One region of the Paenibacillus sp. PK1-4R genome, then DNA from elsewhere that is predicted to be linked to it. Evidence: riboswitches for the same ligand, from Rfam matches in the RefSeq annotation. Region 1 holds a riboswitch; the other holds the start of a gene.
What was found. A riboswitch is a leader RNA that binds a small molecule or an ion and turns the genes downstream of it on or off. The one in region 1 is predicted to bind glycine.
Positions count from the first base shown of each region.

Region 2: another riboswitch for glycine. It lies ahead of sdaAB (L-serine ammonia-lyase, iron-sulfur-dependent subunit beta); the one in region 1 lies ahead of gcvT (glycine cleavage system aminomethyltransferase GcvT).

Region 1 covers NZ_CP126535.1:5,358,958-5,362,110, reverse strand. Annotated here, with positions in the region: gene gcvPA (aminomethyl-transferring glycine dehydrogenase subunit GcvPA) at 1-350, opposite strand, end outside; gene gcvT (glycine cleavage system aminomethyltransferase GcvT) at 347-1,483, opposite strand; glycine riboswitch at 1,700-1,800, opposite strand; glycine riboswitch at 1,804-1,926, opposite strand; gene gcvH (glycine cleavage system protein GcvH) at 2,271-2,663, shown strand; gene QNO02_RS23265 (PTS mannitol transporter subunit IIBC) at 3,083-3,153, shown strand, end outside.
Region 2 covers NZ_CP126535.1:520,839-523,991, forward strand. Annotated here, with positions in the region: gene QNO02_RS02490 (phosphotransferase enzyme family protein) at 1-728, shown strand, start outside; glycine riboswitch at 1,084-1,208, shown strand; glycine riboswitch at 1,213-1,348, shown strand; gene sdaAB (L-serine ammonia-lyase, iron-sulfur-dependent subunit beta) at 1,461-2,150, shown strand; gene sdaAA (L-serine ammonia-lyase, iron-sulfur-dependent, subunit alpha) at 2,140-3,117, shown strand.

The sequences.
Region 1 (3,153 bases):
AAAATGGCCTGTAGTTCACCTTGGCTGATCTCAGGCTGATATGGTGTGTAGGCGGTGTAGAATTCGGAACGGGAAATGACATGATTGATGACGGAAGGAACATGATGATCATATATGCCTGCGCCGAGGAAGCTGGCATGTGTTTCGAAATTGGCGTTGGCACCAGCTTGTTTGGACATGTGACGTGTCAGTGCATATTCATCGAGTTTGGAGGATACGGGCAGTTCGCCCTGATAACGGATCTCTTTTGGAATGTCCTGAAACAGTTCCTCCAGCGTATCCACACCGATGGTTGCGAGCATGGCGCTCTGATCTTGTTCAGTCATGGGAATGTAACGGTGCTTGCTCATGCTTGATCAGCTCCTTGAGTAGGTGTCTTTGACGTACGTGTCCGTTTATGAAAAGGGGTCTTCACGACCTCGGCTTTTAGTTTCTTGCCGCGGATCTCAATCTCAAGCGGGGTTCCCAGCGCAGCGTATTTGCTGTCAATGAGGGCCAGCCCCAGATTACGCTTCAATGTAGGTGATTGTGTGCCTGTCGTCACTTCGCCAATCTGTACGCCTTCGGCGTAAATCGGATAGTGGGGGCGGGGAATACCGCGCTCCAGCACTTCGATGCCGACCAGTTTACGGGCGGGCCCGTCAGTTTTTTGCTGTAACAAGGCTTCGTGTCCGATAAAAGGTCCGGCATTCAGCTTCACAAACATGCCAACGCCAGCTTCGAGTGGAGAGATGGTTGCCGACAATTCCTGTCCATACAGGGGGAGCCTCGCTTCAAAGCGCAGTGTATCCCTGGCACCAAGTCCGGTCGGTACCAGTCCGTAACCTTCACCAGCTTGCATTAATCCATTCCACACCGCAGCAGCCTGGTCCGCAGGTACATATAGTTCAAAGCCGTCCTCACCGGTATAACCTGTACGGGACAACAGTAATTTAACGCCGCATACCTCTGCCTGCTGTACAAAACGGAAAGGCTCAATCGAGGATACATCCGTATCTGTAACTTTCCCGATAATATCTACAGCCAGTGGACCTTGCAAGGCGAGCAGCGCCGTCTGCTCCGAATCGTTAGTCATGCTTACGCCAGGGATCAAGTGCTCTTGCAGCCACGCCCAATCCTTGTCGATGTTGGAGGCATTAACAACGAGCATGTAATGCTGATCTTCCAGCTTATACACGAGCAGATCATCCACCACACCGCCATCTGGATAACACATCAGGGTATACTGGGCTTGACCCGGAACGAGCGTGGTCACATCATTGGTCATCATTTGTTGCAAAAAAACTTCAGCCTGCTCACCCTGTACTGTGAATTCGCCCATATGGGATACATCGAACAGTCCAGCACGCTCACGTACCGCTTCATGTTCTTTTTGGATTCCGCTAAATTGCACCGGAAGCTCCCAGCCTCCAAAATCAATGCACCGTACGCCTTCGTATTGCTGATACAGTGGGAAGAGTGGTGTTCTAAGCAAATCGGACATCAAATCACCTCGTCATGGGCCGTCAACTGGCCGGATATACAATCGTGGATCAATGAACCAGGGTATTTTTACATTTTTCAGCAGAGATTTTTCGTAGATAAGTATGGTAAGGCAGCTATGACAGCGCCGTTCTACATCCTGTTTTTCGTTTTTTGGGAAAAAGGAAAAGGACAGGCCAAAGAATCGGCATGCCAAGTAGCACGCTGTATTCTAAGGCTCTGTCCCTTGTACCTGAGAGTTACCCCGCTGCGTTGTGCAGCAGGTTTCCCCTTGGGTGATCATAACGCCCGCACAGGGCGAATAGATGCTCTCCAGAGTTGCGTCCCGTAAAAGTCCTTTTGCCTGAGAGATTCACCCCCGCTTATCGGTGGTTTACTCCTTCGGCGTTACCTCATGTACATCCCGAATCGGGTGTCACGGGTAATCTCTCCCTTTACATTCATCCGCGGGTATAACATAGTCCAATAAACACATTTACTCCTCTCATTAAAACGTGAATCCACTACCGATGTCAAGAACGATGTCATAGATTATAATTAAAAACCGAATATTTAATTTGGTTTCAATTTTATTGTTCGTGTATTTAAAAAGACTGCGCTTACTATTCTAATATTCACCAGTATATGAAGAAAGAGTGTAATCGGGTTACAGGATTTAGAGGTGATCAATAAATAAATTGTGAGGTATCTTGACATTTGAATCAAAAATATCATACGCTATGTTCTGGGAAAAAGGTTAAGGTCAAAGAACGCATGCACTCATTTAATGAAAAGCGAGGCGGATATCGATGAGCGAATTGAAAAGTGATTTCCTGTACAGTGAAGAGCACGAATGGGTGCAAACCGTAGGGGAGGATACTGTACGTATTGGCATTACCGAGTTCGCGCAGCATCAGCTGGGTGACATTGTGTTTGTGGAATTGCCTGACCTTGAAACCAATGTAAAAGCAGAGGACAGCATTGGAACGATTGAATCGGTCAAAACGGTTTCCGACTTGTTCTCTCCCGTCACAGGTTCAATTATTGCAGTCAATGATTCGTTGCAGGACTCCCCTGAACTTGTGAACAGCTCTCCTTACGAGGAAGGTTGGATGATTGAGATTCGTGTTGAGGGAGATCTGACAGCAGCATTGTCTACATTGATGAATGCAGACGCGTATCGTAAACATACGGAAGAATAGTATCAACGAACTTGTACTTATTAACATATATTTTATAAGCAAATGAAATGAGTTTCATATTGTTTCGACCTGTGTGAGCCGGATGCTTGCACAGGTTTTTTGTGCTTTCCAAGAATGGTTTTGAATGTAGATTTGAGCAGATTGTGGATGTAAATCATCTGATTGGACCAAGCTATAGGTTAGAAAATGACTCTGGAAATGATAAAAGTCATAGGCAAGAAAAACCTTGTGTACCAATGGGTTCAGCCATTATGCATCGATTAAAACGATTACATAACCTAATGTTGTCATCATTGTTCATGACGAAAGTACGCTTTCATTTCATTGAACAGGAGAGCATTCTCGCTTAGGATTACAGCAGGGGAGAAATGATACCCCTTTCATAAATCATAATCACTTGATCCAAGGAGGATAATACAATGAGTAATTTGGACCAATCGTCCAATTCCAAAGGTGGGCTACGGGTAGGTGTGCAGCGTTTTGGCCGTTT
Region 2 (3,153 bases), 2.1 Mb from region 1:
ATGTATCGGGAGACTGGGTCACGGTATGGAAAAGTGAAGCGGGTAAAGAAATCTGCTGTACAGTACTGGAGTGGATTGAGGGAAGGGACATCCAGCAGGGAGAACGCCTGACAACAGAGCAGATCTATGATCTTGGGGCACAACTGCAGATGCTTCATCAATATGGGCGTGAGCAGAATCAGACAGATCGAACAAAGGTGCGGCCGGCATATGGCAACATCCATGAGAACTTGGTCATGCTAGGGCAGCTAGAGGAAGGCGTCCGACTGGGGATTTTTACAACGGAAGACTTCGACCTGCTTCGTGAGACGTTTGAGAACATTAATGAACAGTTAGAAACATACCCGCAGCACGCAGGAACATGGGGGATCATTCATGGGGATATTACTCGCAACAATCTGCTGATAACGGATCAGGGCATATCTATGATTGATTTTTGTCTATACGGGTATGGGTACTATCTTTTTGATGCCGGAGGGGCAGCACTTATGTTCAACCGGGAGGAACGAGATATATTCTTATCCGGTTATACCAAACAGATCGCACCACTGACGGATCGTGATATCCGATTAATGGAAGGATTCATGTTGATTTTTACACTGGGTTATTATGCCTTTCAGATGGCGAATGAGTCGAGGCACGAATGGATGAAAGATCGCATGCCGAAGCTATGCAGCAAGTATTGCAGATCTTATGTACAGAACGAGAGCATATTTTATGAACTGTGATTTATAATCCAGATGTGCAGACTCGGATGGGTTAGTGAGCAGTGTGGATCAAAGATTATGGTTGCCTGAATACCCGAACGGTTTCATGGACAATATCATAAATAATAGTAAGCACATCATTGATTGAAGTAGAACGAAATGAGCTGTTTAAAAGATCTTTTTAACGTATTAATGTAATGAAAGCTGACAAAATATTCTGGTTATCATCGCTTCAATAGGAAATGAAGGAAATACACCCAAAGAAATCGTTAAGTTTGTTGACACTGATCTTCCGGTCGATTAATCTTAATGAAGAAGAAATTAATGACTTCCATGACTGTTCTGACATAAGCTCAGAATGGTTCCATATAGCGGATGATAACGAGCGGGAGAGACCTGGGTTAGCCGAGCACAATGGCTAGTATTCAGGCACCGAAGGAGCAAGCTGCTGCGCACCCGGCGCAGTGGTTAATCTCTCAGGTAAATGTACCATCGTTGGACGCAACTCTGGAGAGTGCGCGAACTGCGCCACCCAAGGGGTATATGATCAGTGGGACCGGTGAACTTGTCTGTAATCGCAGGCAATGCACCTTGTCGTGAGACACTGCTGATCGTGAAACTCTCAGGTATCGAGGACAGAGAGAGGGCCTGAGGCCTTCTTCTGTCCTTTTTTGATGTCATCATTCAGTAAATAAGGAACAATATGGATTAGATTCTGGATGGAAATGACGAATACAATTGGAGGGTTATAAAGTGCGATTTAAAGATGTTTTCTCAATTATTGGTCCGTCCATGACAGGGCCTTCAAGTTCACATACAGCTGGAGCGGCAAGGTTAGGGAGAATTGCTCGTCAGTGGCTTGGATGTACGCCAGAACGTGCCCGGCTGACGTTATATGGTTCATTCGCTGACACGTATGAGGGGCACGGAACAGATCTGGCACTGATCGGCGGTCTTTTGGACTATGTCACAGACGATCCACGTATCCCGGATGCAGAGCAATACGCAGAGGAAGCAGGCATGGAGGTTGAGTTTTATACAAGTGGCCTGCCTGCTCCTCATCCAAATACGGTCAAAATTGAGTTATGGCATGGAGAACGTGCCTGCTCCTTAATCGGTGCATCCATTGGTGGTGGCAGTGTATCGGTGCATGCGATGAATGATTTTCGTGTTCAGATTAGTGGTGAGTTTCCAACACTTGTTCTGCGACATGCGGACAAAGCAGGGGTGCTTGCATCTGTAACGTCCACGATCAGTTCATCCGGGGTTAACATCGGGTATATGCAGGTGGACCGGAAAGCCCGTGATGGCGAAGCGCTTACCGCGATGGAAATGGATGGTGTGCCTAATCCCGATATGCTCAAGCGTCTAAGGGAGCTGGACCATGTGCTGGACATTCGTGTTATCGATTTGAAGAGAGGAGTTGATTCGGATGCGGTTTAAACATTTGCACGAACTGAATACGATCTGTACAGCAGAATCCAAAACCATTGCTCAGCTGATGATCGAGGAGCAGGTTCAGGAGACCAATACACCGGAAGCGGATGTTGTGAAACAGATGTCTGAATATTATCAGGTGATGAAGGAAGCGGTACGCAAAGGGTTAACGGAAGATACGACATCACGCAGTGGGTTAACGGGTGGAGACGGTAAAAAAATGGCCGAGTACATTCGCAAGGGTGAGACTTGCTCAGGAGATGCTTCCGCACTTGCCATGGCGTATGCCCTGTGTGTATCTGAAGTGAATGCCTCCATGGGTCGGATCGTGGCAACACCAACAGCCGGTTCCTGCGGCATCATCCCCGGTGTTTTTATTAGCTCACAGGAGCGTTTTGGCTGGACGGACGAACATTTGGTGAACGGGTTGTTCTGTGCGGGAGCGATTGGTTATGTTATTGCCAACAATTCATTTATCTCCGGGGCCGAGGGTGGCTGTCAGGCGGAAGTGGGTTCCGCGATCGGCATGGCTGCGGGTGCCATGGTTGAACTGCGTGGAGGTACACCGGAACAGGTCGTTCATGCCGTTGGTTTGGCGTTAAAAAATACACTGGGCCTTATCTGCGATCCGGTCGCAGGCCTTGTTGAAATCCCGTGCATCGTCCGTAATGGACTGGGTGCGGTTACGGCGCTGGCTGCGGCTGACATGGCCCTGGCCGGAGTGCGTAGTGCCATTCCGTCAGACGAAGTCATCGACGTCATGCTGGAAGTAGGCAGTGCGATGCCGAGCCGCCATCGGGAGACAGCCCAGGGCGGACTGGCCCAGACACCAACCGGCCGCAAAATGATGCAAAAGCTGGCTAAACCAAAGGCAAAGCGTGCCGAGCCTGAGCAGGAGTCGAAGCCAGCGGATTCTGACACAACTACAAGTGGGGCGGACAATGCTCAAGTGGACAAGGATACTCAGGTTTAAGCTGAACCGGGACCACCGATATATAAATCAGTGACA